DNA from 3 places in the Parageobacillus sp. VR-IP genome. Region 3 is predicted to be linked to each of the others. Evidence: riboswitches for the same ligand, from Rfam matches in the RefSeq annotation. Region 3 holds a riboswitch; each other region holds the start of a gene.
The links. Region 3 has a riboswitch for S-adenosylmethionine ahead of HT574_RS05845 (methionine ABC transporter ATP-binding protein). Riboswitches for the same ligand answer to the same signal wherever they lie in the genome.
Positions count from the first base shown of each region.

Region 1: linked by a shared signal. The riboswitch ahead of HT574_RS08445 (Na+/H+ antiporter NhaC family protein) and the one ahead of HT574_RS05845 (methionine ABC transporter ATP-binding protein) in region 3 are both predicted to bind S-adenosylmethionine.
Region 2: linked by a shared signal. The riboswitch ahead of mtnW (2,3-diketo-5-methylthiopentyl-1-phosphate enolase) and the one ahead of HT574_RS05845 (methionine ABC transporter ATP-binding protein) in region 3 are both predicted to bind S-adenosylmethionine.

Region 1 covers NZ_JABVYQ010000003.1:45,853-56,625, forward strand. Annotated here, with positions in the region: gene HT574_RS08430 (ABC transporter ATP-binding protein) at 1-250, shown strand, start outside; gene HT574_RS08435 (ABC transporter permease subunit) at 240-1,037, shown strand; gene HT574_RS08440 (TetR/AcrR family transcriptional regulator) at 1,037-1,714, shown strand; SAM riboswitch class I at 1,881-1,986, shown strand; gene HT574_RS08445 (Na+/H+ antiporter NhaC family protein) at 2,096-3,421, shown strand; gene HT574_RS08450 (YmaF family protein) at 3,806-4,183, opposite strand; gene HT574_RS08455 (sigma-54-dependent Fis family transcriptional regulator) at 4,540-6,468, shown strand; gene HT574_RS08460 (thiamine pyrophosphate-dependent dehydrogenase E1 component subunit alpha) at 6,730-7,737, shown strand; gene HT574_RS08465 (alpha-ketoacid dehydrogenase subunit beta) at 7,763-8,782, shown strand; gene HT574_RS08470 (dihydrolipoamide acetyltransferase family protein) at 8,810-10,144, shown strand; gene HT574_RS08475 (hypothetical protein) at 10,361-10,546, opposite strand; gene HT574_RS08480 (L,D-transpeptidase family protein) at 10,772-10,773, shown strand, end outside.
Region 2 covers NZ_JABVYQ010000001.1:341,301-351,110, reverse strand. Annotated here, with positions in the region: gene HT574_RS01900 (amino acid permease) at 1-731, shown strand, start outside; gene HT574_RS01895 (S9 family peptidase) at 1,041-3,053, shown strand; gene HT574_RS01890 (PduL/EutD family phosphate acyltransferase) at 3,096-3,287, opposite strand; gene HT574_RS01885 (MarR family winged helix-turn-helix transcriptional regulator) at 3,314-3,757, opposite strand; gene HT574_RS01880 (ZIP family metal transporter) at 4,031-4,762, shown strand; gene HT574_RS01875 (1,2-dihydroxy-3-keto-5-methylthiopentene dioxygenase) at 4,961-5,503, opposite strand; gene HT574_RS01870 (methylthioribulose 1-phosphate dehydratase) at 5,534-6,169, opposite strand; gene mtnX (2-hydroxy-3-keto-5-methylthiopentenyl-1-phosphate phosphatase) at 6,166-6,825, opposite strand; gene mtnW (2,3-diketo-5-methylthiopentyl-1-phosphate enolase) at 6,822-8,063, opposite strand; SAM riboswitch class I at 8,129-8,240, opposite strand; gene HT574_RS01855 (pyridoxal phosphate-dependent aminotransferase) at 8,393-9,586, opposite strand; gene HT574_RS01850 (carbon-nitrogen family hydrolase) at 9,683-9,810, shown strand, end outside.
Region 3 covers NZ_JABVYQ010000002.1:59,456-70,228, forward strand. Annotated here, with positions in the region: gene sufB (Fe-S cluster assembly protein SufB) at 1-230, opposite strand, end outside; gene sufU (Fe-S cluster assembly sulfur transfer protein SufU) at 262-699, opposite strand; gene HT574_RS05805 (cysteine desulfurase) at 689-1,909, opposite strand; gene sufD (Fe-S cluster assembly protein SufD) at 1,906-3,219, opposite strand; gene sufC (Fe-S cluster assembly ATPase SufC) at 3,237-4,016, opposite strand; gene HT574_RS05820 (carboxymuconolactone decarboxylase family protein) at 4,302-4,664, opposite strand; gene HT574_RS19805 (zinc ribbon domain-containing protein) at 4,748-4,936, opposite strand; gene HT574_RS05830 (hypothetical protein) at 5,355-5,540, shown strand; gene HT574_RS05835 (MetQ/NlpA family ABC transporter substrate-binding protein) at 5,566-6,405, opposite strand; gene HT574_RS05840 (methionine ABC transporter permease) at 6,422-7,090, opposite strand; gene HT574_RS05845 (methionine ABC transporter ATP-binding protein) at 7,080-8,108, opposite strand; SAM riboswitch class I at 8,205-8,313, opposite strand; gene HT574_RS05850 (SCP2 sterol-binding domain-containing protein) at 8,793-9,140, opposite strand; gene HT574_RS05855 (thioredoxin family protein) at 9,372-9,692, opposite strand; gene HT574_RS05860 (toprim domain-containing protein) at 9,700-10,050, opposite strand; gene HT574_RS05865 (YusG family protein) at 10,203-10,448, opposite strand; gene gcvH (glycine cleavage system protein GcvH) at 10,521-10,773, opposite strand, start outside.

The sequences.
Region 1 (10,773 bases), on a different contig from region 3:
TACGAAGAAAAATTTGAAATATATCACGATTACATTTGAACGAGCGGAACCAATAGACCTCAAACTGGAAGGAATAGTGAAGAAAGAAGTAAAAGGAAATGAAATAACGTTGCTTTACAGCGGGGACATAAAGGCGCTTCTAAATAAATTGAATGCCCTGCCGATTAAGGATTTGTTAATCGAAGAGCCGACTCTCGAAGAAGTATTTATGCATTACTATGAGAAGGGCGGGGTTGACAATGATTTTTAAGAGAGAGTTGAAACGAAATTTAAAATCATTAATCATTTGGAGCGTCGTACTCAGCGGTCTTATTTTATTAACGTTAAGCATTTATCCTCAGTTTGCCGAGCAGCAAAAAAATGTGGCAAAGCTGCTTGAGGCCTATCCGCAATCGGTAAAAAAAGCGTTTGGAATGAATGAGCTAAACATGGGGGATTTAATGGGTTTTTACGGTGTAGAAATCTATATGATGACTACCCTTCTGGGAAGTATATACTCGGCAATTCTTGCGTCTAATATCTTGGCCAAAGAAGAAAATGAAAAAACGATTGAATTTTTGTTGTCAAAACCTGTCACAAGAAGCCAAATAGTAACAGAAAAACTTCTGGCCGTTTTGGTAAATATTTTGATCTTTAACGGGATTACGACAATAGCAAGTATCATTGGATTTCAATTTGCAAAAGACCCGGATGTTCCGACTGACACGTTTAGTTTGCTAATTGTCGCAACGATATTGCTTCATTTGACTTTCGGTGCTATTGCCTTTATGTTGTCATCGCTCATGAAAAAAACACGAAATATCCTTTCCATCTCACTGGGGATTGTCCTAGCTGCCTACTTTATGAATGTGATGGCAGGGATATCGGAAGACTTAGAGTTCCTAAAATATTTCAGCCCGTTTAAATATGTGGACGCCGCCTCCATTATTAATGATAACAAGATTGAGCCTCTGTATATCTTTATTATGGCTGCGGTTATTTTGATTAGTATCTTCGCTTCATATATGGTATATAAAAAGAAAGATATTGCAGTCTAATGAAATTAGAGGTGTTAAAATTGTATTCAGCTTTTGAAAAGCAGCCTAAAGAAAAAAAAGACCTGATAATCAAAGTGGCCATCGAAGAATTTGTGAAAAATGGCTATGAAAAAGCCTCTACAGATGTCATTACGAAACGGGCGGGAATTTCTAAGGGGCTTCTTTTCCATTATTTTAAGAGCAAGAAAAACTTGTACCTTTATTTAGTGAATTATGTGAAGGACTTTCTGACGGAACTAGCAATGGAAGAAATGGAAAAAATTCAATCTGATGATTTCTTTGAAAGGATCAAAGAAATCGTCCTGTTGAAACAAAAACTAACGGTTCAGTATCTCCAAGAAACTCAGTTTATCACGGATGCCTTCACCAATCCTCCTGTGGCAGTAAAGGAGGAAATGGAAGAAATTATTAAGAAACATTACGAAGCTTATCAGGAAGATTTTTTACTGGAGCATGTTTATATTAAAGACCTGATCCAAATGGAAAAACTTAGAGAGGATATTTCCGTGGATACCGTGATCCGCATGACCATGTTGATTGCCGAACAACTGTCTAATAAGTATATGGCTATATACAAAAATAAGCAAATGGATGTCATGAGTGGTGTGGAGTCTTTGATAAGGGAACTGAATGAATATCTTAAGATAATGAAATATGGGATCTATAAACCAGAATAGATTTTTGCTTTCTTTTCCCGTGGTATTTAGCTACGGGATTTTTGCATATTATTTTAAGATTTGTTGAAAATTATTTAAAAATAAGACATTCTCAAGGTGTATTGCACAACAGATGAATATGTTGTAACCTTTTAGTTGTTTTTACAACAAAATACGACTGTTCATCTTCTTATCTAGAGAGGCGGAGGGACTGGCCCGAAGAAGTCTCGGCAGCGGACTCGTTTTCGAGTGCTGTGCCAAATCCAGCAAGCATCATGCTTGAAAGATAAGAAGGGTTTCTTATATAGATACGTATAAGGCCTCTTCTTATGTTCAGATAAGAAGAGGCCTTTTCTCTATGTGAATAGGCCCTTCGAAAAAATATAAAATGAGGTGGAAAGAGTGGAGTTAAAAAAAGGAAATCTATTTGCGTTATTTCCATTTGTCGTCTTTTTAGTGTTGTTCATTGGTGCAGGAATTGCTATGGGTGATTTTTATAAATTTCCAGTCATTGTGGCGATTTTGATTGCGGCAAGTATTTCGTTGATGATGAATCCGAAAGAGTCTTTAACGAAGAAGGTTGAAGTGTTCACCAAAGGGGCTGGAAATGCCGATGTTATGTTAATGGTCATCATTTTCTTATTAGCAGGGGCATTTTCGGAAGTAACCAAAAAAATGGGGGCTGTTGAATCAACGGTCAACTTAGCTCTTTCCGTTATTCCACAAAATTTATTAATAGTCGGTTTATTTATTATTGGATGTTTTATCTCCATTTCGCTGGGAACTTCTATGGGAACGATTGTAGCATTAGCGCCGATTGGAGTCGGAATCAGCGAACAAACGGATATTTCTTTGGCATTATCGATGGCAGCTGTCATTGGCGGTGCCATGTTTGGAGACAACTTATCTTTTATCTCAGACACAACGATTGCGGCAGTACGAACACAAAATACGAAAATGAAAGATAAGTTTAAGGTGAACTTTTTCATCGTTTTACCAGCAGCCATTATCACCATCGTTCTTTTCTGGATATTTCCTGCTGGAGAGCAAGCGGAAATGACGAATCAATCTTTTAATTGGATAAAAATTTTGCCTTACCTTGGTGTATTGGTGACTGTATTAATGGGTGTCAATGTACTAGTTGTGTTAGCAGGCGGCATTTTATTAGCAGGGATCATCGGCCTTCTTGATGGAAGCTATAATGCAATGGGCCTCATTCAAGCCATCGGTGACGGGGTCGCTGGAATGCAGGAATTGTCATTGCTTGCGATCTTAATTTCCGGTATGGTGGAAGTCATTAAACATAACGGTGGAATTGATTATTTACTTCAATTAGTAACAAGAAATGTAAAGTCGAAAAAAGGAGCACAATTTGGTATCGCAGGATTAGTGAGTTTAACAAATCTTTCAACCGCAAACAATACGATTTCCATTTTAATTGCTGGCCCACTTGCGAAAAACATTGCAGATCAATATGACATTGATCCGCGTAAATCTGCCAGCATATTAGATATTTTCTCATGCTGTTTCCAAGGGCTCATCCCATACGGTGCGCAAATGCTTTTAGCAGCAGGTGTTGCTTCCATTTCACCATTAAGCATTTTGCAGTATTCATTTTATCCAATCTTAATTGGAGTTTGTGGGATGCTTGCGATTGTGTTTGACTATCCAAAATTGAAAAAGCCAAAAGAAGTGAAGGTGGACTTACAAGCGAATAAAGCGATATAAAGAAAAGGTCTCTGATATGGAGACCTTTTCTTTATGGGGGTGTTCTGATATGTGAGCGTTTCCGTTTGTGAGATGATTTCCTTCTTTACATAACCACTGTCCAAAATAGTGGCTATCACTACATAAACAAGTCATAGTTGCTCCGTCAAAAAATATATTTTTTCTTTACTTTCTCTTTAAAATAGTCTACTACGATTTTGTGAAAAGCCAGATGAGGGACGTGGCTGTTTGTTTTTCATCATTCGATTGAACCCCTGTTTATTCTGTTAGTGGTTTTTCTATGATTTAAGTTAGGATGGAAGTATGCAAAAGCTCACTGACTTATACCATTATCACATTATTTTGAGGCAACAACTTGATACGAGGCTTGGTTAACATCGAGTTTTATCCACCGCTCGTTCTTCCTCTGTATCGATGTGAGTGGGGAATTCGTCCGCTGATGGTTGTAACACCGGAAAATTCGTGATAATGCCCTCCGCCTGGAAGTGGAATAGCCGGTCCGGTAACGCCCCTTATCTCATGTCTATGTCCATCATCGAAGGAGGTAAATGTAAAATAACGGTGTGTATGCGGAACACCGCTTGGCGCAGGTTCTGTCACGCCAACAAATTTATGGCTATGGCCTACGTCAAAAGAAGTAACCCCAGAGAATTGGTGAACATGCACAGGCCTGCCATCCCAAGTAGTAATATACAGGTTATGCGAGTGATAGGAGTCGGAATCATCAGAATGAACCAAGTATCCGCTAACAGGTATCTCCATCGTTTTTTCCCCTTTCATTCATTTTCCGTATATCATATGATGATGGGCGTCGAGATGTTATGGGGCAGTATCAGATAGATTTATTTGTTTACCAAACAAAAGAAGATAGTACAGAAAATGAATTTAAAGTAATCAAAACAGCTGTCAAAACTGATTACCCAACTCAATCCGTTTTTTTGGCATAATACCAATTTTCAATGCTACAATATAGAAAAACAACCAGGATGGACCGGGTTGAACGCTTCAAGCATCGACAATATCCCAAGTCTAATGTTGCTTCATTTTGATAGTGAAAAGTAACGAACTAGTTCACGGATAAACCACTAACCCTTAACGTGCTGCGGAGGTGTTTTGGCGTGAACAGTCGGCGGGAGGATGTCAAAGAAATGTGGAAGCGCTTTATTTTTGAAAATGAACTAGATGAAAAACTTTCCCCCATTGTCAAAGACTCGTGGATTCGATCAAAAAAATGGAAGGTAGATCCTTTTCAGCCATATGGCCAAATAAAAAAAATTGAAACGGAACGGTACAAAAAACTTATTGATTGGTCCATGCCATTAATGGAAGGGCTCTATTCCATCGTAAAGGGGTCCGGATTTTTAGTCATCCTTTGCAATGAAAAAGGTCAGCTATTAAAATCAATTGGCGATCCGGATACCCTAAAAATGGCTGTTCAAATTGGTTTTGTCGAGGGGGCGGATTGGAGCGAACAAACCATGGGTACCAATGCGATTGGAACATCCATTGTTATTGATCAACCTGTACAGATATTTGCGGAGGAACATTATTCGCAAATATGCCAATCATGGACTTGTTCCGCGACTCCGATTCATGATTCAAAAGGCAACATTATCGGAGTATTAAATGTCTCCGGCCCATATGAAAAGGTGCATCCCCATACATTAGGGATGGTGGTTTCAGCGGTCAAAGCTATTGAGTATCAATTAAAATTAAATGAAAATACGGAAAAAAATATCATGATGCAAAGGTTTTTGGAAGCGACAACCAATAATATGAAAGAAAGCATCCTAATTATTGATACGGAAGGAAAAATTATAAAGGCCAACGATCAGCTGAAGAAGCTCCTTTGTCTTGATCAGTCGCACCTAGAAGGAAAAAAGATCAACGAAATTTTTATAAATAAATCCATTGTCTCCAATAAGCCTGTCTATCTGCAAAACCAAGAACTCCATTTAAAGGTGAAGCCATCAAGAAATACCCATCATGTGATGGTCGATAAAATCCCCATCTATAAAGACAAACATTGGATTGGTTCGATGATCATGGTGAAAGAAATCCAAAAAGTGCGCCAATTTGTCAATCACTTATCCGGAAACCAGGCAAAAATAACGTTTGATGATATTATCGGGCAGCATCCTCATTTCATTCAAAAACTGAATGAAGCCAAACTTGCTGCAGAGACCGATTCAAACGTTTTAATATTAGGGGAAAGCGGGACGGGAAAAGAAATGCTTGCACAAGCAATCCATAATGCAAGCAAGAGAAAAAACAAACCGTTTATTGCCATCAATTGCGGCGGAATCCCTCGCGATCTTCTTGGCAGCGAGCTGTTTGGCTATGTGGAGGGTGCTTTTACTGGAGCCAAAAAAGGAGGAAGTGCAGGAAAATTCGAACTTGCTGATGGCGGCACTCTCTTTTTAGATGAAATTGGTGAAATGTCTTTGGAAATGCAGGTCCTTCTTTTACGGGTTATTCAGGAAAAAGAAGTAATGCGGATCGGCGGCCATAAAGTGATACCGGTGGATGTCCGGATTATTGCAGCTACGAACAAAAATCTCCGTGAGGAAGTTCAAAAGGGAAGCTTCAGGGAAGATCTGTTCTTTCGTCTCAATGTCATGCCGATTACCCTGCCTCCTTTGCGGGAAAGAAAAGAGGATATACCACTTCTTGTCCGTCACTTTATCGGTAGGCTTTGCAAAAAATTAAACAAACCGTTTCCAGAAATCCGACAAGACTTTTTAGAAGCTCTCATTCAGTACGACTGGCCAGGGAATATTCGGGAATTGCAAAACATACTAGAAAGAACGTTAAATCGGAATACAAAACCAATTTTGTCTGCAAAAGATTTGCCGGAAGAAGTGTTTCAAATGTTTCCAGGGCAAAAAAAGGAGGAGATGTTGGTACATAGAGATGAGATCAAAAAACAGTCTATTATCCAGGCGTTACGTTTATGTAATGGGAATATCACGAAAGCAGCCAAACATTTGGGAATTTCCAGAAGCACTTTTTATCGACAAATGAAAAAATTTAACATTGCTTATTAACAAAATTATTGTTTCATTTTGTATCAAATTGTATCAATATGTGGCAACAAAGTGTTCCAAAATGGGACACTTTGTTTCTTTTTACTGAAAGAATATTAATTGAATCTATTATCTCGTAAAAAATTTCTAGATTTTTTGATAGAACGATGAAACTATTTGTGGCAGATCGATCAATTTCATATTCAATAGCTTCCTTCCCCTCATTCGTCTGTGTTGGCACGTTTTTTGCGTATTAATGGAGATGAAAACGTTTTATTTCCAATGAAGGAGGAGAGCAAGTTGGCGACGATTTCTTTGGATCATCTTACTTGGATGTACGAAACAATGTACAAAATTCGTTATTACGAGGACAAAATGGCAGAAGCTTACGCCGAAGGAAAAAACCCTGTCTTTAATATCGGTGCAGGGCCTGTACCGGGTGAAATGCATTTGGCGACGGGGCAAGAACCGGCCGCTGTCGGTATATGTGTTCATCTAAAGAAAGAAGATACGGTGACGTCCCCGCACCGTCCGCACCATCACGCGATCGCAAAAGGAGTAGATTTAAATAAAATGACCGCCGAAATCTTTGGGAAAGTGACTGGACTCGGAAAAGGCAAAGGCGGGCATATGCACTTATTTGATCCAGATGTCAAATTTTCCTGCGGAGGAATTGTCGGAGCGGGCATTCCACATGCACTTGGGGCGGCGCTTGCAGCGAAGAAAAAAGGGACGGATTGGGTAGCGGTTGCTTTTATTGGAGAAGGAGCGGCCAACCAAGGAGCTTTCCATGAATCTTTAAATATGGCAGCACTGTGGAACTTGCCGCTTATTGTCGTGATTGAAAACAATCAATACGGAATTTCTGTCCCTAAGTCCGCATCCACATCCGTCCCATCCAATGATATAAGAGCTGTTGCTTATGGAATGAAAGGATATTATGTGAAAGATAATGATCCGATCGAAATGTACAACGTTTCAAAAGAAGCAGTGGAACGAGCGAGAAAGGGAGAGGGGCCATCGATTATTGAAATTGAAACTTACCGTTATTTAGGGCATTTTCAAGGAGATCCAGAAATTTACAGAGATAAAAACGAAGTTACTTTACTTAGGGAAAAAGACCCCATTGTTCGTATGCGTCAAATCTTAATCCAAGAATACGAAATAGAAGAACAACAGCTGATCGAATTGGAAAATAAGGCAAAGCAAGAAGTGGAAGCCGCTTATCAATTCGCGCGCGAAAGCGATTATCCTGAACCGGAAGATGCTTTAAAAGATCTGTTTGTCTAAATCACTATAGAAAGGAGTCGTCAAAATGCAAAAAACAAAGCAACGCTTATTAACGGGAAATAAAGCGATTGCAGAAGCGATTAGATTAGAAATGGAAAGAGATCCAAACGTGTTTGTCATGGGTGAGGATGTCGGTGTATACGGAGGCATATTTGGGGCGACGGAAGGATTATTTCAACAGTTTGGTCCTGAACGGGTGATCGATACACCGATTTCTGAAACGGCTTTTATTGGGGCTGCGATTGGAGCGGCTGCAGAAGGAATGAGGCCGATTGTCGAATTAATGTTCGTGGATTTCTTCGGCGTCTGTATGGACCAAATTTATAACCATATGGCAAAAATTCCGTATATGTCAGGGGGCCGGGTTAAGCTGCCGATGGTGTTAATGACCGCCGTTGGCGGAGGATACAGTGATGCTGCCCAGCATTCGCAAACATTATATGCCACTTTTGCTCATCTTCCGGGAATGAAAGTGGTGGCTCCATCCACCCCGTACGATTTGAAAGGAATGATGATTTCTGCCATCCGGGATGACAATCCAGTCGTCTTTATGTTTCATAAGACATTACAAGGACTAGGATGGATGGATCAATTGGACGCATCTGTCGGACATGTTCCGGAAGAAGCATACACCGTACCAATCGGCAAGGCGAAGGTGGTAAGAGAAGGGACGGACATTACGATTGTGGGCATCCAAATGACGACCCATCACGCTTTAGAAGCCGCGAAAAAGCTGGAACAACATGGAATTCAAGCAGAAGTCATCGACTTGCGTTCACTCGTTCCATTAGACCGCGAAACGATCCTTCAGTCGATTAAAAAGACGCATCGTTTGCTTGTTGTCGATGAAGATTACTTATCATACGGCATGACGGCGGAAATTGCCGCGATCGCAGCCGAAGAAGGTTTATATGATTTAGATGCGCCGGTCAGAAGATTGGCTGTTCCGGATGTGCCAATTCCATACAGCCGTCCGCTTGAACAATTTGTCTTGCCAAATGCCGATAAAATTTTTCACGAAGCAATGAAACTAGTCAACGAATAAAATCGATTTCCAATACAGGAGGTAGCCATGTTAATCGAAGTGAATTTGCCTCGACTATCCGATACGCATGATAAAAGTTTGATCACCTTCTGGCACGTTTCAGAAGGTGATTCCGTAGAAAAAAACGATACGCTCGTTGAAGTGCAAACAGAAAAAGCTGTTTCAGAAATTGAAGCTCCGGAGTCAGGCGTTGTAAAAGAAATCCGAAAAAAAAGAGGTGAAACTGCCGCGGTTGGAGATGTATTGGCCATCATTGAAACAGCATCTTCCACAGAGGAACAACCAAAAGTGGCACAAGAGATTCCGGTGGAGAGAAAAGCTACTCCGCGTGTAAAAAAATTAGCAAAAGAACTCGGGGTCGATTGGCGCCTTGTCACTCCGACTGGACCTAACGGCAAAGTGACGGAAGAAGACGTCCGAAACGCGGCAAAACAAGGCGAAAACGAAAAACAGTCAAACCGGTTTGTCAAAGCAGCACCATCCGTGCGCAAATTCGCACGAGAACACAATGTGAACCTTGATGAGGTGACACCAACCGGGCCGAACGGAAGAATACTAAAAAGCGATGTTGAGGCTGTCATTGCCAAACGAAAATCAGAACAAACAGAAGCGGAGAAAGAAGCGGCAGCCAGCAAGGAACCAACGAAAAAAGAGACTATCACACAAAGTCAACGAAGAATCCCGCTTACTGGCATTCGAAAAGTGATTGCAAACGCCATGGTTCATTCAAAATCGGTGATCCCGCATGTGACTCATTTTGATGAGGCCAATGTAACAAATCTTGTGTCCCATCGTCAAAGAGTAAAACCATTTGCGGATGAAGAGGGAATTAAACTCACCTATTTAGCTTATGTAGTCAAAGCATTAACAGCTGTATTGAAAAAATACCCGATGTTAAATGCTTCATTGGACGATGAACGAGAAGAAATTATCTTAAAAGATGAATATCATATCGGCTTTGCCGCCGACACCAACCGCGGCCTTGTCGTTCCGGTGATTCAACACGCAGATCAAAAGTCGTTATTTCAAATCGCCAAAGAGATCCAGGAACTTTCAACAAAAGCAAGAGATGGTTCCATTAAAGCGGATGAAATGACAGGATCTACGTGTACGATATCGAACATCGGATCAGCGAATGGTTCCTGGTTTACGCCGATTATCCATCATCCAGAGTCATGTATTTTAGGAATCGGCAGAATTGAGAAGAAACCTATTGTGGTCAATGATTCGATTGAAATCGCTTCGATGATGGCTTTATCACTCAGCTATGACCATCGGTTAATCGATGGCGTTTTAGCGCAAAAAGCTTTAAATGAACTGAAAAAATATTTAAGCGAACCGGATTTGTTATTTGTAATATAAAAATCTCGTCAAACAGGATGATTTTCTTTTGTCGTAGGCGAATACAAGCAAGGGCCTTGGGAAATCCCCAGGGTTCTTGTTTGCTTTTTGAACGTGTTGCAAAACGCATAACGAATGCATAAATGCACATAAAAAATCCCCCATATTGCATCAAAGAATGAATAAGAGTCTGTTTTCCGTGATATCAACGGGAACAGACTCTAAATGTGGATGAGATCAAAAGCTTGGATATCTTTCTATTTCACCATATTGTTGAGCCAACACATCAATGGTATCACATAGCCGTTCAATCGCTTTTTTGAGTTCATTAGCAGGCAGTCCGGCAAAACTTAAGCGGATATATTGATTCGGTACGTGTGTCGGAAAGCAGGCGTTTCTTGGCAGAAAAGAAATCTGTTTCATATGCGTAGTTCTAAAAGAATATCTGCATGGACATTGTAAAAGATTTGTCGAAGCAAGAAGAAGTCAAGAGCTTTTATAACGAATGAAAACAACAAAAATTGATGGACTCATCAATAATGCCGGTTTTGATTTATACAGGGAATTTTTTGTTTTATGATATCATACCCTTTACTAAACCACTGCTCATGCTTCCAAAAGACGGAAAGAGGAGGAGCCTCCTGCCCTAT
Region 2 (9,810 bases), on a different contig from region 3:
GCGTCGAATCAGCGATTGTTTTTGCATCGCGTGCGCGCAAACAAGCCGACGTCAAACGTGCGACAATCCTTGGCTTGTTGATTGCCCTTGCGATTTATATCGGCATTAGTGTGCTTGTCATGGGTGTATTGCCGCAAAAAGAACTCATTCAGTCGGAAAAACCGCTTGTTGACGCGATTGTTACGATTTTAGGCCCAAGCGGCGGCTACATTCTTGCGGGGCTCGGTTTAATCAGCTTGCTTGGCTCCACGCTTGGCTGGGTGCTGCTAAGTGCTGAAGTGCCATACCAGGCGGCAAAGCAAGGTTTGTTTATTCCAGCATTTTTAAAGGAAAATAAAAAGAGAGTGCCAAGCTTTTCTTTAGTTCTTTCGAATGGATTAGCACAAATCTTTATTTTTTCAACAGTTTCCAACTCGATGTCAGCGGCGTTTGACTTTGTCATTTACATCGCGACATTAGCGTATCTCGTCCCGTATTTTATCGCCTCTGTCTTCCAATTAAAGCTGACGCTGACTGGCGAAACGTACAAAGATGCGGCACGGGGCCGCATGATCGATGGGATCGTTGCCGTTCTGGCAACCATTTATTCCATCTGGGTCATCATCGCCGGCACCGCCGATATCAAAACGTTTATGCTTGGGGTTGCCCTGCTTTTAAGCGGCATCATCTTCTACCCGCAAGTGAAAAAAGCGGCGCAGCAAACAAAAGAAAAACAAAAAATGTCGGCATAACGAAAGCGAACGTCCGAAAGCCGCGGGCGTTCGCTTTTTATATTTTTCTCTTTTCTTCTCCATCAATCACTATTACCTCCGAATCTATCAGCCTTGTCACGCGGCATGAAATTTGTGCTTCAAATGTTTGCAGCCGCTCTTCTATGGAGCAATCGACCGGAAACACATCCTCTCGGCCTAATGCGGAAAGATTATTCGTCCGTTAGGTGGTTACCTTATCATACCATTATTTTGCCATGTTTTAGAAGGAAAAGTAGTTCGTTTATCGAAATACTATAGAGAAAATTTTTAAAAAAGGAAGTGTCTTCGATGACTGTACGGGACGCAAAGAAAAAACATCGCGGCATCACCTCAGAAGATTTGTTTCGCATCCGCTTTGTGAGAGACCCACAATTCTCCCCAGATGGCGAGAAAGTCATCTTTGTGCAAAAAACGATTGATGACGAACGGGAATATCGCTCCCACCTTTTTCTCCTGACATTAGCGGATGGCAAAGTGAGACAATGGACGTTTGGAAAAGTAAAAGACTCTTTTCCGCGTTGGTCCCCAAATGGAAAAATAATCGCGTTTCTTTCCAACCGCTCCGGCAAAACACAAATTTGGATTCTTCCGACAGACGGCGGGGAAGCGCGCCAGTTAACCGCATTAAAAAACGGAGTGCGCCACTACTGCTGGTCGCCGGATGGGCGGTTTCTCGTAGCACTCATTTCGCTTGGCAAGGAAGAAACGCCGGAAGAGCGCGAGGAGCAAAACAAAAAAGAGAAAGAAAAACACGAGCTGACACCGCTTGTCGTAGAGCGGCTGCAATATAAATCCGATACAGCAGGATTTCGCGATGATAAACAGGATTTGCTTGTCCGCATCGATGTAGAAGCAGGCAAGATTCAAGCTCTGACAGACGGCGATGACGAAATCAGTTCATTCGCCATCTCTCCTGACGGCAAAACAGTCGCATTTGTCGCCAATCGGAGCGATGAACCTGATTTTACGTTTGCGCGCGATATATTTCTTCTTGACATCGACAGCGGAAAAACAACAAAAATCACAGATGGAAACGGGTTTTTCACTTCGCTGTCCTGGTCTCCGGACGGAAAAACGCTCGCGGCGATTGGACATGAACTCGAATATTTAGGCGCTACGCTAAATCGAGTGTGGATTTTCGATCTCGCTGGTGGAAAAAAACGGCCGCTTACCGCCAATTGGGATGTCCATGTCGGTGATGCGATGGTAGGTGACATGCATTCCGATGCGCCAGGTCCTGGACTCATTTGGGATAAAGAAGGAAACGGTGTGTATTTTCTTGCTTCCGAACGAGGGCGCGTTAACCTTTATCATGTAGCGTTGGACGGAACCATTACACCATCTGTAGTCGGCGAATTCCATCTGTATGGATTAACGATTCACCCGCATCAACATATAGCGATTGCGGCAATTAGCGATCCAACACATATTGGTGACTTACATACTATTTCTCTTCATGATGGGAAACGAAACAAGCTGACAAATGTGAATAAGGAGTTGGAAGAAGAGATTATCCTTTCCAAACCGGAGACATTCACCTATCCATCCCGTGATGGCTGGACCATTCAGGGCTGGCTGATGAAGCCCCCTCATCTCGAACAAGGGCAAGAAGTGCCGCTCATCGTCGAAATTCACGGCGGTCCGCACGCAATGTACGGTTTTACTTTTTTCCATGAAATGCAGGTGCTTGCGGACAAAGGATATGCGGTGCTGTTTACGAATCCGCGCGGCAGCCATGGCTATGGGCAAACGTTTGTCAACGCGGTGCGCGGCGATTACGGCGGGATGGACTATGCAGATATTATGAGCGGCGTCGATTATGTGCTTGAGCATTTTGATTTTATCGATGAAACGCGCCTGGGCGTCACTGGCGGAAGCTATGGAGGATTTATGACCAACTGGATCGTCGGACATACGGACCGCTTTAAAGCAGCGGTAACGCAGCGCTCGATTTCAAACTGGCTCAGCTTCTATGGTGTGAGCGACATCGGTTATTTCTTCACAGAATGGGAAGTCGGCTGCAATGTGTGGGACGATCCGGAACGGCTTTGGCATCATTCTCCGCTGAAATACGTAAAAAACATTCAAACTCCGTTATTGATTCTCCATAGCGAAAAAGATTACCGCTGCCCGATCGAACAAGCTGAGCAGCTGTTTATCGCGCTGAAACATTTAAAGCGGGAAACGAAGCTCGTCCGCTTCCCGGAAGCAAACCATGATCTTTCCCGCAGCGGCCCTCCGGCGCTTCGCCTTGAGCGGCTCAATCATATTGTCGAGTGGTTTGAACAACATTTGACATAAAACAAGAGTCCCGTAACTGGGACTCTTTATGGCGATGAATATTTATGGAATTAACTCGACATAATCCCCTGTCTTCAGCCCTGCCGCATTCGCTTCATCTGTATCAATATGCATATCGAGCGCAAAGTTTCCACTGACGCGGACGATGACTTCATCAAAAATTAAGGCTCGCTTCCCTTGTGTTTTTACTTTTACCCAGATTTTTGAAAATAAGTGGCTGCTTATGGCAGCCACTTCCACTTATGTTAAACGATCGCAAATTATTCCCTTTTTGCTCCGTATCCCAACTTTTTCAATAACGAAATCGCCTGTTCCTTTTCTTCCGCAGTTAAGCCGGAAACGGTTTCGTGAATCGTCTGCGCATGCTCCGGAAAAACCTTTTCGATAAACGCTCTTCCCTTTTCCGTGATCGAAGCATACGTGACGCGACGGTCTCTCTCGCATGCTCTTCGTACAATCAACCCTTTGCTTTCGAGCTTATCGACCACATAGGTAATGCTTCCGCTCGCGAGCAAAATTTTCTCCCCGATTTGCTGCAGCGGCTGATCCCCTTTATGGTAAAGCAGCTCTAATACGGCAAACTCGGTTGGATTGACGCCGAACGATTGAATCGATTTATTCACTTGGTCATTAACAGACCGATAGGCTCTTGATAAAACGATAAACAATTTTAATGATTGTTTAATGTCCTTCTCCCTCGCCATTTGCAATCAAATCCTTTTGTCGCTAAATATTTATAAAGGCATGTCCCGTTGCTTTCCGCAAAACACCGTTTTCTTACTTGCATTATACTTTAACTATTTGATACGGCGCAAATGTTTTTTAAAGCAACATGGGCGGTATCATACTCGTAACTTGGTGACTTTTGTTTATTATATTAATGTATGAATATGTTCTGTTTATGGTTTGGGCGGTTATCACATTCGAGCGGAAAACGCATATGGTAAAAATACAGGAGGCACGGAAAGGGTGATTCGATGAAACAAGTATTAATCGGCAGTATATTGTCGGCGTTATCGACTGGGCTGGGAGCAGTACCGATTTTATTTTTGGCGAAATCGATTACCCACCGCTGGCGCGATATATTGCTGGCGTTTTCGGCAGGCATTATGACAGCGGCTTCGATGATGAGTTTAATCCCCGGAGCATTGCAGGCAGGAGGCTTTGCCGCCTTAACGGTTGGACTTTTTCTTGGCGTTCTTATTTTAACAGTTTTAGAAATGACCGTGCCGCATATCGATTTAGAGCATACGCAAAAAGAAATCCAGTTTGATGAAAAGGCGTTGCTGATTATCGCGGCGATTACGCTACATAACCTTCCCGAAGGATTGTCGGTCGGGGTCAGCTACGCCTCCAATGCAGCGGAGACTGGTAATTTAATTGCGCTGGCGATTGGCTTGCAAAACGCGCCGGAAGGATTTTTAGTCGCTCTTTTTTTGATTAACCAGCAAATCGGAAAATGGAAAGCGTTTATTATCGCCACGTTAACCGGTGCAGTGGAAATTGTCACTTCTTTGCTCGGCTTTTATTTAACCTCCATCTTTCACGGGCTGGTTCCGTATGGACTTGCCTTTGCCGCGGGGGCGATGCTGTTTATTATTTATAAAGAATTGATTCCGGAAAGCCACGGGGACGGACATGAGCGAACATCCACCTATTCGTTTATCATCGGCATATTATTTATGATTTTTTTAGTCGAATCGTTTTAGTCAACTACCCCTCCACTTAAAGCCTAGAGGCTTTTGAAGAGGGGGCTTGTAACTCCCCAGAAGTGCAATGCTTTACTCAAAAGAAAGGAGGAAGGCGCATTCCTTCCCCACTTACTCATTTCATTCATTAAAGTGGGGTCTCCTGCGCTAAAACGATGAAACACCCCCCTGTCTAAAGAAGACAGGGGGAGATCGCCATTACTGGCCTACCTCTTCTTTTTCTTCATACGGATGGGCGACCCAGCCGGACGGATCGATAAACAGGCGGACGGCGACGACTTGGCGGTCGTCCATTAAGGTGAAATAATGCGGGTTTCCTTCCGGCACGGAAATGACATCACCCGCTTCAAGTTCGACATCAAAATAACCCGTTTCACTGTCCCCTTTGATGATAAAAATGCCATGGCCAGCAGTAATAGCGCGCACTTCGTCTTCCGTATGAATGTGCACTTGTTCAAACTTTTTCAACAGTTCATCCAAATTCGGCGTCGCATCCGATAAGGCGACGATATCCCACGTTTTGTAGCCTCTTCTCGCCGCCAAATCTTCAATTTCTTCTTTAAACGTCGCCAAAATTTCCTCTTTTTCTTCGTCGGTCAATACATATTTGTCGCGCAAATGTTCCGGCAGTTTGTTAATGTCCCAATGCTCATACAACACGCCTTGTTTATTTAAAAAGCTGCGGACATTTTCATCCCCTTCAATCACTTCTCCCGTTTTTTTCACTTTGATTACTGCCATTGGAATTTCCCCCTCTATCAATTTTATGATTTAATCAACCGGCAGCACAGCGGTCTGCTTCAGCAGCAGCCACTTGACGTGCCAGCTGAACAAAAACTCCCACGCTTCTAAAAACTTCTTTGCCTCAAACGCATCCCGCCCCCAGACGGTAATGCCGTGATTGCGGATCAACACTGCGCCGGCATCCTCGTTGACATGCTTGGCGAATTCCTTAGCCAGCGTCGGAATGTGTGCGTAATTTGGAATAATCGGGATGCGGATCATCGCATCTTCTTCCCACAGCCCGAACGCTTTAATGATTTCTTGGCCGGAAAATGCGGCTTCCCCTTTATTTCCGTACAGCTCGGAAATAATATTATTGTCAACTGTATGGACGTGGAGGATGCAGCCGGCATTGGTCCGATTATAAATTTCCACATGCAGCAGCGTTTCTGCGGACGGCTTTAAATTTGTATTCTCGACTGGCTTTCCAAATGCGTCAACAAGCAAAAAATCCTCGTCGGTCTGCTTGCGCTTGTCTTTGCCGCTTGCGGTGACGAGGAAAGTAAGCGGCTCATCCGTCACCTTGATGGACAAGTTGCCGCTCGTAGCGAAAAACCAATCGCGCTCTGCCAGCTCTGCCTTGACTTCGGCCAGCTCCCTCCATTTTTTTACAACGATGCTCATACGTTTACCTCCATCGTCTGCAAAAAATGAATGACATCGAAAAACGTTGTAAACGGCGTGTGCGGAAGATCGAGCTCCTGACACTTGTCTAGCAGGAAATCGCGGGCAAAGACGTGGTCAGCCCGCTTCGCTACTTCCAAATCCGTAATCGAATCGCCGATCACGATATGAAATGCATCCGGCACCGCCAGTTTTCTCAACAAAGACGGCTTGCAGCAGCCGCAGCCGTTTTGACACTGGTCATCGCACGCATGCGGCCAGGTGATGCGGATCGTCTCGCCGCTGAAATCAGAGCCGTTGCAAAAGATGCGCTCTTTGTCGACCAGCCCTTTTAATAGCGGATAGACAAAGAAGTCGATGCCGCCGCTGACGACATAAAGCGGAATATCATGCTCCTTCGTAAATGCGACAAATTCGCGAAACCCGTCGCGAAGACGGGCGGTCTGCAAAATGAAATCCGTAATTTCTTCCTTCCGACTCGATGGGAGCAGGGAAAACATTTTCCCCACCCCTTCCTGCACGGAGATGCGCTGCGCCAATATATCGTCTTTTAACGTTTCCCACTCGGGCGGCGCAAACTGCTTCATAATCGCGATAATGTTATCATTGTCCGTAATCGTTCCGTCAAAATCGCAAAAGATCACTCGTTTAGTCATGATGTCACCTCTACTGCACCCCATAAGTCGATCGCTTTTTGCAACGCCTCATTTTCGCGGGCTGCCTCGTGCAAAGATTTGCCGGCAAGTGCCGCATCGATGGCAGCTCGGAACGCTTTGCCGCCGCCTGCCGCTCCGTCTGGATGGCCGTGGATGCCGCCGCCGGCGTTGACGATGCTATTGACGCCGAAATCGCGGAACAGAAGCGGCACCAGCCCTGGGTGAATGCCCGCTGACGGCACCGGAAACGCCTGTTTCAACGGCTCCTTCTCATCCGTTAATTCTTTGGCGATGCCAAGCGCCTCTTCTTTGTCGAGCGCGACGCTTCCGTACGGCGATGGGAAAAGGACAAAGTCGGCCCCGGCAAGACGAAGCAGCTTGCCAAGCAGTAAGGACGCTTTAACACCGTAAAATTCCGACGGGGTAAGCGCGCCGCTGAACGCCGGATGAGCCATAATCGGAATGGCGATCTCTTCATCCTCGCGCAATCCTTGCAATACGTCCAAACCATAGGTAAAGACGTTAAACAGCAATACATCGGCGCCTAGCTCCACCGCACGCTTTGCTTTTTCTTTCAATTCGAACGTTTTGCCGGTTAAATTGACGGCATATAACGTCCGTTTCCCCGTCTGTTCGTACACTTCGTTGAGCACCGCTTTGCCTGCTGTAATCCGTTTTTCAAACGGCAGCAAATCGCTGTCAAATACAATTTCATCATCCTTGACAAGATCGACACCGCCAAGAGCCTGCTGCTTCAGCTGTTCGGTTAAATACGCTAAATCGCGGCCGATAATGCCTTTAAAAATGCTCATGAGAAGTGGACGGTCATATACATTGGCTTTTCGGCGAATCCCGTCGATGCCAAAGCGCGGTCCCGGAAATTGTTTCTTCCAAGCGTCAGGGAGCGTTACATCTAGCAATTTTACCTCACCGTCTAAAGACAGCTTGCCGAACACCGTTGCCAAAAGCGCCGGAATGTCAGCGCTGAAATTGACTGTCGGATAAGCGATTTGCACGATCGCGCGCTTCAGCCGTTTGCCAAAATACTGATTTGCCCGTTCGCTTTCTTCCAGCTCTTGTATATGGACGACTTCCCCCTTGTGTTTGCGCAGCTGCTCTTGTTCCAGCAGAGGCAGGTCGGTCCATGTTCCGACCGTTAAGCCAAGAGCGATTCCTTCTGCTTTTTTCTTTATGTCTTTCTCGTCATGAATAACATAGGTGGCAATGACTTGACTCATGTTCATCCCTCTTTCTCTTCATCAAAAAAGCCTCTTCATAAGAAGAGGCATTGAAATGGACACTCTTCTTATCTCTCAGCGTTTCCGCTGCAAGAATTAGCACCGTGCTTCGCGATCACCGCCAAGCCGGTTGCCGGGCTTCATTGGGCTTGTCCCTCCGCCTACTCTTGATAAGAATGCTTTGCAATATTGTATTCACTTTTCAAACAATTCGTGCTCACAAATTTTCACAAATTTTATAGTAAGAATGCTTACAATATTGTATTCGCTTTTCAAACAATTCGTGCTTGCAAATTTAATTTGAATTATGACAGTATTTTTTGACGTTGTCAATCACTTTTTTCGCTTTTGAAAAGACAAAGCTTGCCAATCCGCTCCGCTGCTTCCTGCAGACGGGCTTCGCTCGTCAATAAGCCGACGCGCACGTAGCCTTCCCCATGCTCGCCAAATCCGATTCCCGGCGCGACAGCCACATGCGCTTTTTCAAGCAAATAATCGGAAAAACGTTCCGACGTCCACCCATGTGGCACCGGCAGCCACGCGAAAAATGAGCCTTTTGGAGGCGCAACATCCCAGCCGATTTGCCGCAATGCCGCTATAAACGTATTGCGCCGCGATTCATACAAGGAGACAAGCTCTTCAACGCAGCGCTGTGAGGAAAGAAGGGCGGTTGCTGCCGCTTCCTGAATCGCACCAAACAGGCTGACGTATAAATGATCCTGAAGCAAATTAATCGCCGCAATCACGCTTTCATTCCCGACGGCAAATGCGACACGCCAGCCCGCCATATTATACGTTTTCGAAAACGTATAAATTTCCACGCCGATGTCTTTTGCCCCTTCTGCTTGAAGGAAGCTAACCGGTTTTCTTCCATCAAAGCCAATCGCACCGTAAGCAAAATCATGGACGACGCAAATCCCGTGCTTGGCGGCAAACGACACCGTTTCCTCGAAAAATTCCTGCGAAGCAGTCGCTCCGGTTGGATTATTTGGGTAATTTAAAAACATAAGTTTGGCTTTTTCTGCAATATGGCGAGGAATGTCACTATAATCAGGCAAAAATTCGTGTTCGGCACGCAATGGCATCATCACCATTTTTGCACGCGCCAGCGCAATCCCCGACCAATAGTCAGGATACCCCGGGTCAGGAACGAGCACGATATCACCAGGATTCACGAGGCATTGCGGAATCTCGACAAGCCCCGCTTTACCGCCGAACAAAACGGCGACTTCTTTTTTGGGGTCAACGGTCACGCCGTATTCCCGTTTGTAAAACTCGGCAACTGCCTGTTTCAAAAAAGAATACCCTTGAAACGGCGAATATTTGTGATATTTCGGGTTTGCCACCGCCTTTTGCATCGCTTCGACGATATGCGGCGGTGTCGGCTGATCCGGATTTCCTTGCCCTAAATTGATGACATCGTATCCTTCCGCGATTTTTTTGGCTACTTTCGCGACTAATGAGGCGAAAAACTGCTTTGGAAGCCCTTCTAACAGGTCGGATAACGGAAATTGTTTTGTCATGCTTAACACCTTCTCAAAAATTTCTTGAAATTCTAGTGCAACATCATATATCGTAAAAATCAAAATGTAAAGTAAAATTTTTTGAGGTGAATACGAATGACATTAAAAATTGCCTGCCTGCAGCTGGATATTGCCTTTGGCAACCCGCACGAAAACGAACAGGTTGTAGAAAGAGAAATAGAAAAAATTGCAAAAGAACGTCCGGATGTCATCGTTCTTCCTGA
Region 3 (10,773 bases):
TCGTCAAAATCTAAGCTCGATAAATCGCCACCCCATTGCGGCATCGGTTTGCTATAGAAAATATCTAACGCTTTTAAGCGGAATTCCAGCATCCATTGCGGTTCATTTTTCATGCGGGAGATTTCTTCGACCACTTCCCGTGTCAATCCGCGCTCCGCGCGGAATACCGATACGTCTTTATCGACGAACCCATACTTATATTCGCCGATTTCTGGCGCTTTCTTTGCCATGCGCTTTCACTCTCCTTTTTTCTCCTTGCCATTAATGATGCTGATGCAACCCTTTCTCCATTGCCTTCCACGCCAACGTAGCGCATTTAATGCGGGCAGGAAACTTGGAAACGCCTTGCAACGCTTCGATATCGCCCAAATCGACCGAGCTATCATATTTTTTCCCCTGTATCATCTCGGAAAAGATATTGGCTAGCTTTAATGCTTCTTCCACTGTTTTTCCTTTAATCGCCTGTGTCATCATCGACGCTGATGACATCGAAATCGAACAGCCTTCTCCCTCAAATTTCACATCGGCAATTTTCCCGTCTTCTACTTTCATCGTTAAATGAATACGGTCACCGCAGGTCGGGTTATTCATATTGATATCGACACTGTTTCCTTCTAGAACACCGCGATTTCTCGGATTTTTATAATGATCCATAATAACTTGTCGATAAAGCTGATCTAAAGGATTATTAAAAGACATGGCCAAAATACTCCTTCGTTTTCTGTAATGCAACGACAAGCTGATCAATTTCTTCTTTTGTATTGTAGAGATAAAAACTTGCCCGCGCTGTCGCGGTTACATTCAGCCATTTCATCAACGGCTGCGCGCAATGGTGGCCGGCGCGGATAGCGATGCCTTCCGCATCAAGAACGGTTGCTACATCGTGCGGATGAACGCCGTCTATATTAAACGTAACCAATCCGCCCCGTTGTTTCGGACCATAAATGGTCAGCCCGTCTATAGCAGACATTCGTTCTAACGCATATTGCGCCAGTTCATGCTCATGGGCGGCAATATGATCTAATCCGACATCTTCAAGGAAATCAATCGCCGCGCCTAAGCCGATTGCTCCGGCAATAATCGGCGTGCCTCCTTCGAATTTCCAAGGAAGCTCTTTCCATGTCGAATCATACAATTCAACAAAATCAATCATTTCCCCGCCAAATTCTACCGGCTCCATCCGCTCTAATAAATCTCTTTTACCATATAATACGCCAATTCCGGTCGGACCGCACATTTTATGCCCAGAAAGCGCTAGAAAATCACAATCAAGATCTTGAACGTCAATTTTCATATGCGGGGCGCTTTGCGCGGCGTCCACCACAACAACCGCCCCATGTTGATGGGCGATTCGTGCAATATCTTTGATTGGGTTAATCGTTCCTAACACGTTGGACACGTGGGCAACAGCAACGATTTTCGTGTTTGCCGTCACCGTTGCTTCTACATCTTTTATATCGATGGTTCCATCCGCTTGAAGCGGAATATATTTTAATGTGGCCCCTGTCTGTTTGGCTGCCTGCTGCCACGGAATCAAATTGCTATGATGCTCCATATACGTAATGACAATTTCATCGCCTTCCTGCAAATTGGCGCGGCCATAGCTGGCGGCAACGATATTTAACGCTGCTGTCGTCCCTCTTGTAAAGATCACTTCCTGAGCAGACTTAGCGTTAATAAATCGCCGCACTTTTTCCCGGGCCCCTTCGTACGCATCTGTCGCCTTTGTGCCAAGCGTATGCACGCCGCGATGGACATTGGAATTGTATTGACGGTAATATTGATCGAGCGCCTCAATGACAGGAAGCGGTTTTTGCGACGTCGCTGCATTATCAAGGTATACGAGCGGCTTGCCGTTCACTTCTTGGTCTAAAATAGGAAACAGTTTCCGTATCTCTTTTACATTCATGATTGAACTTTCCTTTCAATAACTTCAATCAATTGTTTTTTCACGCTTTCAATTGGAATCGCCTCAACAACCGGAGCTAAAAATCCGTGAATAATGAGGTGCTCCGCTTCACGTCTTGGAATACCGCGGCTCATTAAATAGTATAACTGTATTGGGTCCACTCGTCCGACTGATGCCGCGTGACCTGCCATCACATCATTTTCATCGATCAATAAAATCGGGTTGGCATCGCCGCGCGCTTTTTCACTTAGCATCAAGACGCGCGATTCTTGCTGGGCGTTCGATTTCGAAGCTCCGTGTTCAATTTTGCCGATCCCGTTAAAAATCGATGTCGCGCTGTCTCTCACCACGCCGTGTTTTAAAATGTAGCCTTCCGTATGTTTTCCGTAGTGTACGACGCTCGTCGTAAAGTTTTGCACTTGCTCCCCGCGGCTGACAACAACCGTTTTCGTATCGCCAAACGAACCATCGCCAATTAAGCGGGTGACGTTTTCGGAAACTGTATTGCCGTCGTTCATTAAGCCGAGCGCCCATTCGATGCGGCCATCGCGTGCCGCAATGCCACGGCGATTGACGTACGTTGTAACCCCTTTTGCCAAGTTATCGACAGCGGCGAAAAATACGCGGGCGTTTGTATTGGCAAACACTTCGGCGACAATATTGACAACTGCTTTGCTCGTTTCTTTCGTGGAAATATAGTTTTCCACATAAATAACACGGCTATTATCTTCCACAACGACAATGACATGATTAAATAACGCGATATCATCGTTTTCTTGAATATATACCGCTTGCAGTGGAACATCGACTTCGACGTTTTTCGGCACGTAGACAAACACGCCACCATTTAACAACGCGGCATGCAATGCTGTTAAACGATGCTCGTCTACCTTGACGCCGTCTTTCATCAAATATTTTTGCAGCAGCTCTCCATGTTCGCGCGCCGCGGTGAAAATATCGGTGAAAATGACGCCTTTTGCTCTCAAGTCATCCGATAAAGATAGATACGCAGGAGTATGGTCGCGCTGCACATATAAGTTTTTCGTTTCCTCTCCTGCTTCAATCAGCGCTTTTACCGGCTCAGGCAATTCGTCTAACGAAGCATATGGCGCGCTTTCAACAACATGATTGGCAAATTGGGTGAAGTTCCATTTGTCGATTTTCGTTTTATCCGGATTCGGCAGCGGCAGCTCTTCTGCTTTGGTAAGAGCTTGTAAGCGAAGCTGTAACAGCCAGTCCGGTTCACCGCGCCCGCTAGAGAACGCGCGCACATATTGTTGGTCGAATGGTATTTTTGTTTCCGTCGTCATAATATTCCTCCTAACGCTTACGCTTCTTGCTCAACCGTTTCGTCTTCGATGCCAAGTTCCTTTTTAATCCAGTCGTATCCTTCCGCCTCTAGACGTTGCGCCAATTCCGGGCCGCCGGATTTCACAATGCGCCCTTGCATCATGACATGCACATAATCCGGTGTAATGTAGTTTAATAAGCGCTGATAGTGCGTAATGATCAGACAGCCAAATTCGCTGCTGCGCATTTCATTAATGCCTTTGGCAACAATTTTTAACGCGTCAATGTCAAGACCGGAGTCAATCTCGTCCAAAATCGCGATTTTTGGCTCGAGCATCATTAACTGTAAAATTTCGTTGCGTTTTTTCTCCCCGCCCGAGAATCCTTCGTTCAAATAACGATGCGCCATATCTGGATTCATTTCCAGGAACGCCATTTTTTCATCCAACTTGCGGATAAATTTCATTAACGAAATTTCATTGCCTTCGCCAAGACGGGCATTAATGGCGGCACGCAGGAAATCAGCGTTTGTTACCCCGCTAATTTCGCTTGGATATTGCATCGCCAAAAACAAACCAGCGCGCGCTCTTTCGTCCACTTCCATTTCTAGCACGTTTTGCCCGTCTAATGTAATGCTGCCTTGTGTCACTTCATATTTTGGATGCCCCATAATCGCGGACGATAACGTCGATTTTCCTGTCCCGTTCGGACCCATGATTGCGTGAATTTCTCCGCCTTTTACTTCCAGATTCACGCCTTTTAAAATTTCTTTTCCTTCTACCGATACGTGAAGATCTTTAATTGTCAACACTGCCATGCAGAATACCTCCAATTTTCGCTGAAAATGTATGTAATCAGTATACCACTGATTTTCTTGCCTTCCATTCTCATTTTATTCTCATTACAATCTTATAACAAATGAAAAGTATTAGCAACCTTTTGAACACAATCTCACTATGTTCATAGTGAAAATTATTATAATTGCTGATTACGTTTTACGCGAACGGCATATTGTTTGCGTTCAATCAACTTAGATTAAAAAAATTGGCATCGCTAACGAATTTTTCAGACGCTATAAAAAAGACTCCTATGTCGGAGTCTTTTAATGGGTTTGGGATAATTCGCGAATGCATTCTTGCACTAGCGTTACCGCTTGGCTCATCGCCGCGCCGCCGGCAAATGCCGCCGCTACCCCACACGCTTCTAAAATTTCTTGTTCCGAAGCCCCTTCGTCTAAACAGCCTTTCGTATGGTAAATCGTGCAATATTCATCTTGCGTAGCAAGGCTGATTCCCAAAGCAATAAGCTGTTTTTCTTTTTTTGATAACGCGCCGGCTTCAAAACAAGCTTCGGTGAAAGCATTGAAGCTGCTAGCAATTTCGGGGAGCTTTTGCGTAAACACGCCAATTCCCTCTTTATAATGGCGAAGAGCCGTTTCAACCGACGTATGTTGTTGCTGGTTCACTCCTTAACACCTCTCTCAATAAATTATATCGGTGTTAGTATGTGTCAATTGCCCAACGGCTAAACCGTGGGCGTGCAACTAGCCTAATTGGCTGCCGCGTTCGGCTGGTTGACCGCAGCCCTGTGGATATTTTCCACAGCCACGTTGTCGACAGGGGCAGCGTGCCCACAAGCGCGACAATAAAATTGTCCTCTTGACGGCCTGTTTTCTTTGGCAACATGTCCGCAAATCGGACAGGTGCGGGAAGTATTCTTCGGATGAACCAATACCACCCGAACGCCAGCGATCGCTGCTTTAACTCCATAAACTTTCTCAACTGATAAAAAGACCGAGAAGAGTGTTGACGATGCTGTTGCTAGTAGCAAAGCCGATGGATTTTCGTTTTGGAAAAGGTTCTAAAGCGAAAAGCAATCTCGCTAATATAGTTGCAAGCTTGGTTAAACCGTTTCATCGTTTCCAGCAACGCATGGAATTGTTCAGGGGTTGACGCTAATTTTATCTTGAGAGTGCAGTGCATTCTTCATTCACCTGTTTTTCTAAATTCATTATACTTATATTGAATAAATAATTCAGTATATATTGAAAATAGGAAAAATCCACCTTCCTCCCACAGCTAAAGCCGTGGGCTTCCGGCGGGTGTTCTCGTGAAGGAAAAAGGAATTAAAATATAGACGAATGGAAGGGAAACAAATGGGAAAATGGATTTCCATATTCCTCATGATGATTATTATCTCTACCTTGTTATTTTTCTTGGTAGGGGCATTGTTGGAAGACGCGCAACCAACCGATATTGTTACCATCGTTATTTCGCTTCAATGCTCTTTGATCATTACGCTGCTGATCGCCATTCTCGAAAAGCTGCCAAAAAAGAAATAACGGAAGCGAATCGCTTCCGTTATTTTTATTGTGCCGCTGGAATGACAGCACCTTTATATTCTTTTTTAATAAAGTCTTGAATTTCTTTCGACTGCAGCACTTCGACAAGCGTTTTAATTTCTTTGCGGTTTTCATCGCCTTTACGTACAGCGATAATATTGACATATGGGTTGTTTTTCGGCGACTCGATAGCAATCGGGTCTTTTGCAGGGTCCAAGCCAGCATCTAGCGCGTAGTTCGCGTTAATCACGACTGCATCGCCTTCGCCGTTTTTATAAATTTGCGGCAGCATTCCCGCATCAACATCTGTTTTAAATTTTAAATGTTTCGGATTCTCGACAATGTCTTTCACCGTAGCTTTTGTTTTGTCCACGCCGTCTTTTAACTTAATCAATCCTTTTTCTTGCAGCATCGATAAAATGCGGCCATGGTCGGCAACCGAGTTGCTCATGATGATCGTCGCGCCGTCTGGTAATTCTTCAAGGCTTTTATATTTTTTTGAATAAATACCGATTGGCTCAATATGAATGCCGCCAGCGTTGACGAAGTCATATCCGTGTTCTTTTTTCTGCGATTCCAAATATGGAATGTGTTGGAAATAGTTCGCGTCAATTTCTTTATCCGCCAACGCTTTGTTTGGCAATACATAATCTTGGAATGTAACAATTTTTAAGTCAATGCCTTTTTTTCTTAAAATCGGTTTTGCTTGTTCTAAAATTTCGGCATGCGGAACATTGGAAGCTCCAACGACTAATTTCGTTAATTTTCCTTCTTTTTTGCCGTCAGCAGCGTTGTTATTGCCTCCGCATGCTGCCAATGCCAATACAAGAACGGCGGCAAATAATGCACTAATCCATTTTTTCATATCGATTTCCCCCTTTTTATCGCTTATCTATTTTGGAAGTGACAAAGTCACCGATAAACTGAATGACAAAAACAATCACTAAAACAAGAACAGTGGCGACAAACGTGACATCGTTATGATTGCGCTGGAACCCCTCCAAATAGGCCAAATTTCCAAGGCCGCCGGCGCCGACAACTCCTGCCATCGCCGTATACCCAACTAAAGCGATAGCCGTTACGGTAATTCCGGACACAAGTGCAGGCAGTGACTCTGGAAGCAGCACTTTCCAAATAATTGTTGCCGTTGATGCCCCCATTGCTTTCGCCGCTTCAATAACACCTTTGTCAATTTCGCGGAGCGCAATTTCCACCATTCTCGCGTAAAATGGCGCCGCTCCGATAATGAGCGCCGGCAGCGCGGCGTTGGCACCAAGAATCGTTCCAACCAACAATTTCGTAAATGGGATTAACAAAATAATTAATATAATAAATGGAATGGAACGGAAAATATTGACGATAGCAGCAATGATCATATTCGCCAGACGGTTCTCCCAGAGGTTTCCTTTTGACGTTAAAAACAAAAGCAGGCCAAGAATCGTTCCTAATATAAATGTCGCCACAACGGCGATTCCCGTCATGTAAAGCGTCTCGACCGTAGCCGCCCAAATCATATCCCACTCTACGTTCGGTAAGAGGTTAGCGAGCATCCGTAATCACCTCCACCGCCACTTGCTGCTGGCGAATATAATCGATCGCGCGGGCCACTTCCTCTTTTTCCCCATCTATATGAACAAACAGCACACCGTAGGCGCCTTGATGAGTTTGTGAAATTTTCCCTTGTAAAATATTTGCATCCACTTGAAACTGGCGCACAACATTGGCAATCAGCGGCTGTTCCGCAGCCTCCCCGACGAACGTCAATTGGATAACCGTTCCGTTCGGATATTTATCAAGCAGATGGGTAATCGTTTCTTTTGTTTCCTCCGGTTCAACAACTTGCCGCACAAATCGTTTCGTAATCTCTTGTTTTGGCTGCCGGAACACTTGCAGCACTTCGCCTTGCTCGACAATTTTTCCGTTCTCCATCACTGCGACGCGATCGCAAATTTTGCGAATCACGTGCATTTCATGGGTAATTAATACGATCGTCAATCCTAAACGTTTATTAATATCCACCAAAAGTTCCAAAATGGAATCAGTTGTCTGCGGGTCTAGCGCGGATGTAGCCTCATCGCACAATAACACTTTTGGATTGTTTGCTAACGCACGCGCGATGCCAACGCGCTGCTTTTGCCCGCCGCTCAGCTGTGACGGGTAAGCATGTTCTCTTCCTTGCAGCCCGACAAGCTGAATTAGCTCATCGACCCGCTTTTTCCGCTTTTCCTTCGGGATACCAGCAATTTCTAACGGAAAGGCAATATTTTCATGAACAGTTCTTGACCATAGCAAATTAAAATGCTGGAAAATCATCCCGATTTCCTGGCGAGCCTTTCGCAATTCTTTTCCTTTAATATTAGCCATATCCCGTCCGGCAACAATGACTTTGCCGCTTGTCGGTTTTTCCAATCCGTTAAGAAGACGGATGAGCGAGCTTTTCCCCGCGCCGCTATATCCGATAATTCCAAAAATTTCCCCTTCTTTAATTTGTAAAGAAACATGATCGACTGCAGTGACCGATCCGTTTGCCGCTTCATATATTTTCGTCACATTTTCCAATGTAATCATGCACATTTTCACCTTCCTTCATCTAGCAGAGCAGCCGTTCCAAAAAGAAAACCTTTCTGCTCGAAGAGAACAGAAAGGTAATCATTACCATTCCGTCTCTTATCTCCCAAAGCAGACGCTTTGTGTGAATTGGCACCATTTCAGCACATGTGCTGACGGTTGCCGGGCTTCATTGGGCACATCCCTCCACCTCTCTTGATAAGAGCGCAACAATCATATTATTCAATTACAAATCTTCAATTAATTACAAATTAATTTACGAATGTGATTGTATCATCTTATGTCGAATCATGTCAACAAAAAAATTTTTCTCCCATATTTTTCAGCAATCTTACTTTTATGATGAAACGGAAATATTCAAAGTAATCCACGTCGCAGCGGCAATGGTCTGCTCTAAATCCTCAATTCATTCATTGATGTTTTCCAATCCCAACAGACGACCAAATCCTCTGTTCCCCCCTTGATTTGTAATAAAAACTCTCTCTTGTCAGGGAGAGAAGGGGGACATGTTTTTGATCTTTTCGAGCTGTCTAGGTTCCTGGAATTAGCACCGTGTTAGGAAAATCGATTGCAGGATTGCACCGGGCACCCTCTCCGCCTTTTGTAATCAAAGTTTTTTCTGAATGGCAGCACTATTTTCTGCGCCTACGAATTTTTTGCATAGGAAATTATGTGAAACATTATTTAACAAACATATCGATATGGCTTGGCTAAGTGAAGCAATGACTCCAACAATAACATATGCCGGAAACTTCCGGAAATACACACTTCTTTCAGACGAATTTGCTGCTGCAATTTCATCCTTCCGCTTAATAGCGATTCCAATGCTTCTTTTGACCCGCGCACCGTTAATACCCGCCGCTCGTCTACTTCCGCTTTTGGGCTGATTTGATGTTTTGAAATGGCCACGACTGCTGTTTCCGTTTCGCACTCAAAGCGAACGTACAGCTCTTCTTCCGGTAAAATCGGCAATAGATGATTTAATGTTTGCATTCGTTCGGCAAGTTGGCTGACTAGTTCACGCATATTCATTTTATCCGCCTCCCCTTTGTTTCATTTATTTCCATATGAGCGAAAAGAATCCTTTAGAAAAAGCTCGACAAATCATTTAGAAAAAGAACAAAATTCCCGTCATTTCCCAAGAAATATGTCAAATGGAGGCAAAACAACTGCTGTTTTCAACGCGAGCGCCAAACACATCATAGGGGAGGGGAATCGTTCAAAAATCGTCGATGAACTAGTCTATCTTTGGCTTCAAAAAATCTAATGGCTGTTCGGCAACATCTCTTTTATTGTTTTATGCAAATAAGGAACAGAATGAAACGCATACCATTTTTTGACGATATTACCATGTTGAAATAAAAGAAGGCATGGAACGCTTTCAATTTTCCATGCAACCGCCCGCTTCGGTATATAATTAATATCCGTCTGGTAAAACGGAAGAAACGGAAACAATTCCTCGACTACTTCCAGCATCCGTTTGGCAAGCTGACAAGTGCCACACATCGGCGTATATAAATAAAGGCAAACCACCTCTTCATTGCGAATGACTTCATCAATCTCAAACGGCTCTATTTTTTTCATTGCTTATTCACCTTTTCAATAAATAATTCATATGCACATCAAAATTCGCACGCAATAATACTTGCGCAATATGCCAATTTGGCGCGGCTGCCACTTCGCGGTAGGCACGGTCAATATAAATATGCTCCGCTTCTGGAAACTCGCGGCGAAACTGCTTGCGTAATTTTTCGCCTGCTTCATCGGCATCGACTAATATATAAACGTCTTTATAATAAAGCTCGTCAATCAGCTCCTCCAGCCTGGCATCGCTGATTGTCCCGTTGGTGCAAATAATTTCCACCGGCTCATTTAGAATATTGGCGATTTTTTGTTTGTCAGAGCGTCCTTCGACAATAATCACTTTTTCGATTTCCGTCATAAACAATCACCTAAAGTAAATGTCGTTGTACTATTATTTTATATGACAACGGCGGCCATGGTTTCCGTCGCAGAAACGGGCGGGGCAAGCGCCGCTTCATGAACCGCATCTTATAAAAACAAGAAGAAAGCAACGGCAGCACACCGTTGCTTTTAGCACCAACCAGCCTCACCGTCGCAATCGACATACTTTTGATCTGGCTCAACGGTGACGGTCATTTCCTTATAAATTTGTCCATTTTTCTGTTCATATCCACTTTTTAACTGCAGCAAATGGCTTGCTTGTGAAAAAGGAAGATGGCCAATTTGCTCATTCCCCACATATAGTTCAACCGAATCACCGTTTATTTTGCCTATCACGCGATCGGTGATGTTGACTTGTCTTGTTTCTAATGCCATAGGAGCACCCCTTTTTGTCCATTCAGTTATGTATAGGGTGTCCATCTTTTTTATGATTCATGGCAGGAAGGTTTAACCTTCTTTTACCATTGCTTCATATTGCTCTGCTGTTAATAAATTATCGATCTCGCTCATATCTTTCGGCTCGACGACAATCATCCATGCTTTTTCATATGGGGATTCATTGACATACTCTGGATTGTCATTTAATTCTTCATTGACTTCAACGACTTTGCCGCTGATCGGCGCATAAAGCTCGGACACCGTTTTGACCGATTCCACGCTGCCAAATGGCTCATTGGCGGTAATTTCCGTTCCTACTTCC